Regions from separate parts of the Pseudoalteromonas mucoides genome, predicted to be linked through region 1. Evidence: riboswitches for the same ligand, from Rfam matches in the RefSeq annotation. Region 1 holds a riboswitch; the other holds the start of a gene.

Region 1 (3,200 bases):
GAGCTCGCAACGGCTAATTTAAATGCTAAAAGCACAATATTTGAAGGCTTTGACATATCTATCGTGAATAAAAAAAGCACTGACTGGCAGTGCTTTTATATCACTGACTTACAGCAATTAAGCAGCGCTTTCGAACTCAAGTAAACGGCTATGGATAGCTTGAACAACTAAATCTGATTCAGCTTGTTCAACTAAAAAGCATAAATTGTGTTTGCTCGCACCGTGGCAAATTAAACGAATGTTAAAGTCGCTAAGCACATTCATTAAGTTTACTTCTTGTTGGCGCAGCTGAATTTCAGAGCCAATGAGCGCCACCAGCGTTAGGTTATTTTCAACCGATACATGGCAAAATTCAGCAAGTTTATCTAAACAATCTTGATCAAGCTCAGGGCGAGACGCATTCGGTGCATTATCAAGTGTAATTGCCACACTGATTTCAGAGGTTGTCACTAAATCAACTGAGATATTAAACTCACTCAATATAGTAAATACGCGCGCTAAGAAACCACTGGCTAAAAGCATTTCAGGGCTTTTTAGGGTTAACAAAATTTGGTTTTTACGTTGCGTAACAGCACGAATACCTGGCACTTGAGATTTTTCACGTTCGATCCACGTACCACCACGCTCAGGCTCTCGGCTTGAACCTACAAACACACTAATGTGGCTTCTACTGGCTGGTAAAATTGTTGCTGGGTGCAATACCTTTGCGCCAAAGGTGGCCATTTCTGCCGCTTCATCAAAGCTTAAACGGGCAATCGGTGTGGCTTTTACGCACAAACGCGGATCGGTGCTAAAAATACCCACAACGTCTGTCCAAATATGTACACTTTTCGCGTTGACAGCCTCTGCTAATAACGCTGCGCTGTAATCTGAACCACCACGGCCAAGGGTAGTTGTTTGCCCATGGGCATCACTACCAATAAAACCTTGAGTAACAACAACATGTTCTTTTAGTAATGGAATTAAATGCGCTTTTGCCGCCATTGCAGTTGCTTCTACATCTGGCGTTGCTTTTGAGAATTGGCTATCAGTTTTTAATACTTGGCGTACATCAAAACGCACCGCATCTAAACCATTTAGGCGTAATACTTGGGTAAATAAATACGACGATAAACGCTCACCAAAGCTTAATAATTCATCGTGTTGTTGCTTAGATTTAAGCGTTTCACTGGCAAGCGATTTAAACGCTTTAATTGTTTCAGTAAAACCATGCGCTAAATCAGCATCAAGCGACAGTTCATTTAAAATGGCGTCTTGAATAGCAATCACACCATTAATGTGTTCGCTACGCTCTTGGGCAGTTAAGTCTTTTTTGCATAAAGCAACGAGGTGATTTGTTACACCTGCGCTGGCACTCACAGCCACAACGCGCACTGTGTTATCAGCTACAATAATTTCACTACAACGGCTCATAGCGTCAAAATTAGCTACGCTTGTACCACCAAATTTAGCGACAACGTAATCTGATTTTGCATTGCTTAATTGTTGCGTGTTATTTGTAACTACTTGGGTATTCATGTCGTCTCCTGTTGTGGCATTAACCACGATAATACAAGAAGAACTTGGCAAGGGGGTGCTTGATAAGAAAAGTCCACTGCCAGAAGCTCTCCACCTAAATTGGTGACAGTTTTGAGGATTCAGCCCCATAAACCGAAAAACCACTGTGACGTCAGTTGTTCTTCTCGGCGAGTATTTCCCTCCTTAATGATCAAAAGCAAACGTCGCTTCACATTAAGTACCTAAATATCGCACCTCTTCTGAATGTTAGATTAACTACTTTAAATTAGTGGCTAAAATAACAAAGCCCGCTATAAAGCGGGCTTTGAAAGTTATCGTTTAGACGTCTAGCTGTCAAGTTGTTTTATTAAATCTCGTACGATTAAATAAAACTCCCGGCAACATAAGAGCCAACATAACCTACCGTATAAGCAATTAATAAATAAACCGACATACGTAAATAGCTCATAAAGGTCAGCGCTTTTACTTTACTCATGGCAATAATACCCGCGGCCGAACCTATAATAAGCATAGACCCACCCACACCTGTGGCATAGGTAAACGACAGCCACTGCTGCGGGCTCATTATGATATCGGCTTTTAACAATGCAGCTGTTAGCGGCACGTTATCAACCGCAGCTGATAGAATACCCATGAGGTAATTTGCATATTGCGCAGGCATTAGCTCATATAAGTTAGTGAACTTACTAAGCATACCCACTTCTTTTAATGCACCAACGAGTAACAGCACACCAACAAAAAATAGCAAAGTGTCGTATTCTATTTCGCGAATGTAATCGATGATTTTTTTGTTTACGTCTTTTTTGCGCATTAAAAACTGTGCAGTTAAAAACATCAGTGACAAACCAAACAAAAAGGTCAACAACGGCGGTACATGGTAAAGCACGCTAAGCGTTAATGTAGCCATAATGGTTGATAAGAAAATAACCGCGATAGTGATATCGGTTTTTTCAATGCGACGCTCTTCTTGTTTGGTAAACTCAACAGCACCATTTAAGCCAAACGACAGCATAATTGCCAACAGTGCAACACTTGAAAGTGCTGGCACAATAAGCAATAGCAAGTTTGCTATGCTGACTTTACCATCGAGGAAAATCATCAAGGTCGTTACATCACCGGTTATGAGTGACACCCCACCAGAGTTCACACTAAAAACAATTAACGTAGCGTATTTAATGAGCTTTTTCGGATCGAGTTTTAACGACATCACGACTGCAAGTGAGATAAGCGTAGCGGTAATGTTGTCTGATATCGACGAAAATAAGAAGGAAAAGCCACCAATTAAAAACATCAGCTTACGTTCGCTAATGGCACTTGGCATCACTCTGTGCACAATATTTTGGATAAAACCTTTGGAGTTCAAATAGGCAACAAAAGTCATTGCAGCCATTAAAAACAACCATAGTGTGGCAATCTCTAAAATATTGTGATCAAGTTGATGTTGTATATTTTCGGGGCTTTGCCCGTTAAGCGGCGAGATAAATAAGATAATCCAGCATAAAGTGCCAAAGAAAAGCGTAGTTTTGGCCTTGTTTACATGGATAATATCCTCTATAACGATGAGCACGAATGCCAGCGTTATCAGGGTTAGGATAATTGACGTTACCATGGTATTTGAACAACCTTTAGAAAAATGTAAAAATTGCATTCTTGATGTCACTTATGTGACACGGCGCGCAGTC
Region 2 (3,200 bases), on a different contig from region 1:
CAATACTCAATTGTTTAGCCACAGCGTCGTTAAATAACAGCAGCGAAGGTTCGCCAACTGGGCTTGGTTTATCGGCTATAGCAAATTGCTCTGCGATGTCGGTATAGCGTGATACTAATTTCATGAAATTACCTTTCGCCGCTATTGCGGTTCAGTTGTTTGAATACCCACACGATTATCACCCACGCTGTAGGCTACAATTAAGCTAAGCTCCTGCAAGCTTAAGCCACTTTGTTTGTGCAATTCATTAAAAAATGCTTGAGCAGCAGTGAGGGATTTTTTAGTTTGTAAGCCACCGTCTATAATTTTATGCGCGCGCAAGTAGCTTTCTACATCGCGTGAAAGTAAAAACGTATCTTTACCCAGTGTGCGTAATGCATAAGGCCCAGTATTACCACCTAAACGTGCGCCGTGCTTTTTTAAATACGCCCACAAGCCAATTATGTCGTCTGTAGGCCAATTGGCAATAAACGCACTAAAGCTACCGTTCTCTTTAGCGACTTCATGGATCATATACGTATTTTCAGGAATCGTTTGTACTTTTTTAAAGTTACGAATAATACGTTCATCACTGGCTTTTTGTTCCAACATATCAGGTGGCATCATCAGTAGTTTTTCAACACTAAAATCCCAAAACACTTCCCTAAAGCCAGCCCACTTACTATTAATTACAGACCAATAAAAGCCACTTTGAAAAACCTTGCGGGTAAACTCTTCAAGCCAAGCATCATCGGGCAACTTTTTAAGCTGTGCCTGTGAAAGTGGCGCATGCAGCAATTGCGCTAACATCGCTTTACCGCCTTTTCGCTGTGCTGCTCGTTGATAAATATCCTGAAACTTTTCCATTGATTAACTACCCTTGCTTTGTCTATTTGCTAGTGTACGAAAAAAGCAGGTAATACGTAACCTTTCACCAACAAAGATCAATACATACTGACATAGTTAGCCTTGACACCTAGACGGCTAAAATGCTTTAATCACCGCCATTACCCCTATTTAAGGTGTGAGTTTTATAATTTAGAACTCACACTATGGGCTAGAAGAGGTGCGTTATTCAGGTAACGTATGTGAGGAGCACACACTCCAATGATCATACGTGAGGGGAATTAACGCCGAGAAGTAACTCTTTTTGTGAAGGGTTGTTTCGGGCGACTGGGTTGAATCCCAGCGACTGTCACCAACAACAGCAACGCTGTTGATAAGTTTGGTGGAGAGCTTCTGGTCTTAGTATAATAAGGCCCGTGCGCCTTATTATTTAAGCCCATTCGCTCTTCGAATTTTAATGTTCGAATGATGTTAATGCGGCGTATTTAAATTCTCCCTCATTTTACTCATCGAACACCTGATAAGTTCGTTGCAGATGAAAAACAACTTTAATTTAAACGACTACCCGTTATGGACCGCACTCGTCACGCCTTTTACTGATGCAGGCGAAGTCGATTATGCTGTACTTGAACAGCTGGTTGCACAACAGCAAGCCGCTAATAATGGTATTTTGTTACTTGGCAGTACGGGCGAAGGCCTAGCACTTAGCTTGAAAGAGCAACAAGCCATTGTTGAGCATGTATGTCAGTTAAAACCTAGCGTGCCATTAATGGTTGCCGTTGGCGGTATGAACCTAGCACAACAAATTGCGTGGGTAGAGTACTGTAATCAACTGCCTATTCACGGTTATTTACTGGGCTCACCACTGTATGCTAAACCGGGCATTGTGGGTCAAACTCACTGGTTTGAAAGTCTACTTAACGCAAGTAATCACCCTTGTATGCTTTATAACGTCCCTGGGCGCAGCGCAGTAGATATTCCACCCGCGGTTATTAGTAATTTGAAAGACCATAAAAATTTATGGGCGCTTAAAGAAGCCAGCGGCGACATTGCTAAGTTTGAAGGTTTTAGAACTGCCTCGCCAGAGTTAGCAATATTCAGTGGCGATGATGCCCTTATGCCTTACTTTGCTCAAGCAGGAGCAAAAGGTTTAGTTTCTGTAGCAGCTAATGCATGGCCAGAACAAACCCATGAGTTTGTTAAGCGCAGCCTCAGCGGTCAGCACCCAAATTTATTTGCTGATTGGTCACAAGCAATCCAAAGCTTGTTTGCCGTCGCGAACCCTATTCCCGTAAAAGTTTTGATGCATCTACAAGGGAGACTAAACAGCCCGTATTTGCGCCCACCATTAACTCACTTAGAGTTAACCCAAACAGATTGCATTAACAATGCAAATAACACCATTTTATCTTGGCATTAAACACAGGTTTTTATAATGAGCTGGTTAGAACTATTAAATAATTTAGAATCAGGCGCTGTTCGCGCTGCAACACAAGACGACAATGGCCAATGGCATGCAAACGTTGAAGTAAAACAAGGTATTTTAGAGGCGTTTAAAAACGGCACCAATACCGAATTTGCAGGCGGTTTTGTTGATAAGCACAACTTAGCACCGCAAGAGTTTACTGCCGAAAATGGCGTTCGTATGGTACCTGGTGGCTCAAGTGTTCGCCGTGGTGCTCACGTAGCTCAAGGCACGATTATCATGCCGCCAGCGTACGTAAACATTGGGGCTTTTATTGACGAAGGTACCATGGTTGATAGCCACGCTTTAGTTGGTTCGTGTGCACAAGTTGGTAAAAACGTGCATTTAAGTGCTGCTGTGCAATTAGGTGGCGTACTTGAGCCAATTGGTGCAAGCCCTGTTGTGGTAGAAGACGATGCATTCATCGGCGCAGGCTGCGTAATCGTTGAAGGGGTTGTTGTTAAAAAAGGTGCTGTACTTGCACCAGGCGTACGCTTATCAGCCACTATCCCTGTGTATGACTGCGTTAACGAGCGTCAACTTGATAAAGGTGAGCCAATTCCTGAATATGCCATTGTAATTCCAGGCTCTCGTCCGGCTTCTAATGAGTGGGCACGTGAGCAAGGTTTAAGCATGTCATGTGCGTTAATCGTAAAATACCGTGATGAACAAAGTGATGCGTCATTACTACTTGAAGAGGTTTTACGTTAATGACCTTTTTGAGCACGCCAGTTAAAGCCGCTATTGATGAGCTATCAACTAAACTTGATACACCATTTTTTGTTTACGACCTTGATTCACTCAATGCACACCTTAAGCGTTTAGTGGCACAAACCGAAGTGAAACTTTGGTATGCAGTTAAAGCCAATCCTCTGTCTAAAGTAATTCAAAGCTTAGATGGTGCTGGTTT

What was found. Region 1 has a riboswitch for lysine ahead of lysC (lysine-sensitive aspartokinase 3). Riboswitches for the same ligand answer to the same signal wherever they lie in the genome.
Region 2: linked by a shared signal. The riboswitch ahead of dapA (4-hydroxy-tetrahydrodipicolinate synthase) and the one ahead of lysC (lysine-sensitive aspartokinase 3) in region 1 are both predicted to bind lysine.

The regions. Positions count from the first base shown of each region.
Region 1 covers NZ_JBMMUC010000003.1:180,581-183,780, forward strand. Annotated here, with positions in the region: gene AAEU30_RS04190 (4'-phosphopantetheinyl transferase family protein) at 1-144, shown strand, start outside; gene lysC (lysine-sensitive aspartokinase 3) at 118-1,518, opposite strand; lysine riboswitch at 1,594-1,765, opposite strand; gene nhaD (sodium:proton antiporter NhaD) at 1,880-3,127, opposite strand.
Region 2 covers NZ_JBMMUC010000013.1:165,533-168,732, forward strand. Annotated here, with positions in the region: gene AAEU30_RS15220 (protein adenylyltransferase SelO) at 1-124, opposite strand, end outside; gene AAEU30_RS15225 (DNA-3-methyladenine glycosylase I) at 142-846, opposite strand; lysine riboswitch at 1,033-1,226, shown strand; gene dapA (4-hydroxy-tetrahydrodipicolinate synthase) at 1,361-2,245, shown strand; gene AAEU30_RS15235 (2,3,4,5-tetrahydropyridine-2,6-dicarboxylate N-succinyltransferase) at 2,261-3,001, shown strand; gene AAEU30_RS15240 (PLP-dependent decarboxylase) at 3,001-3,200, shown strand, end outside.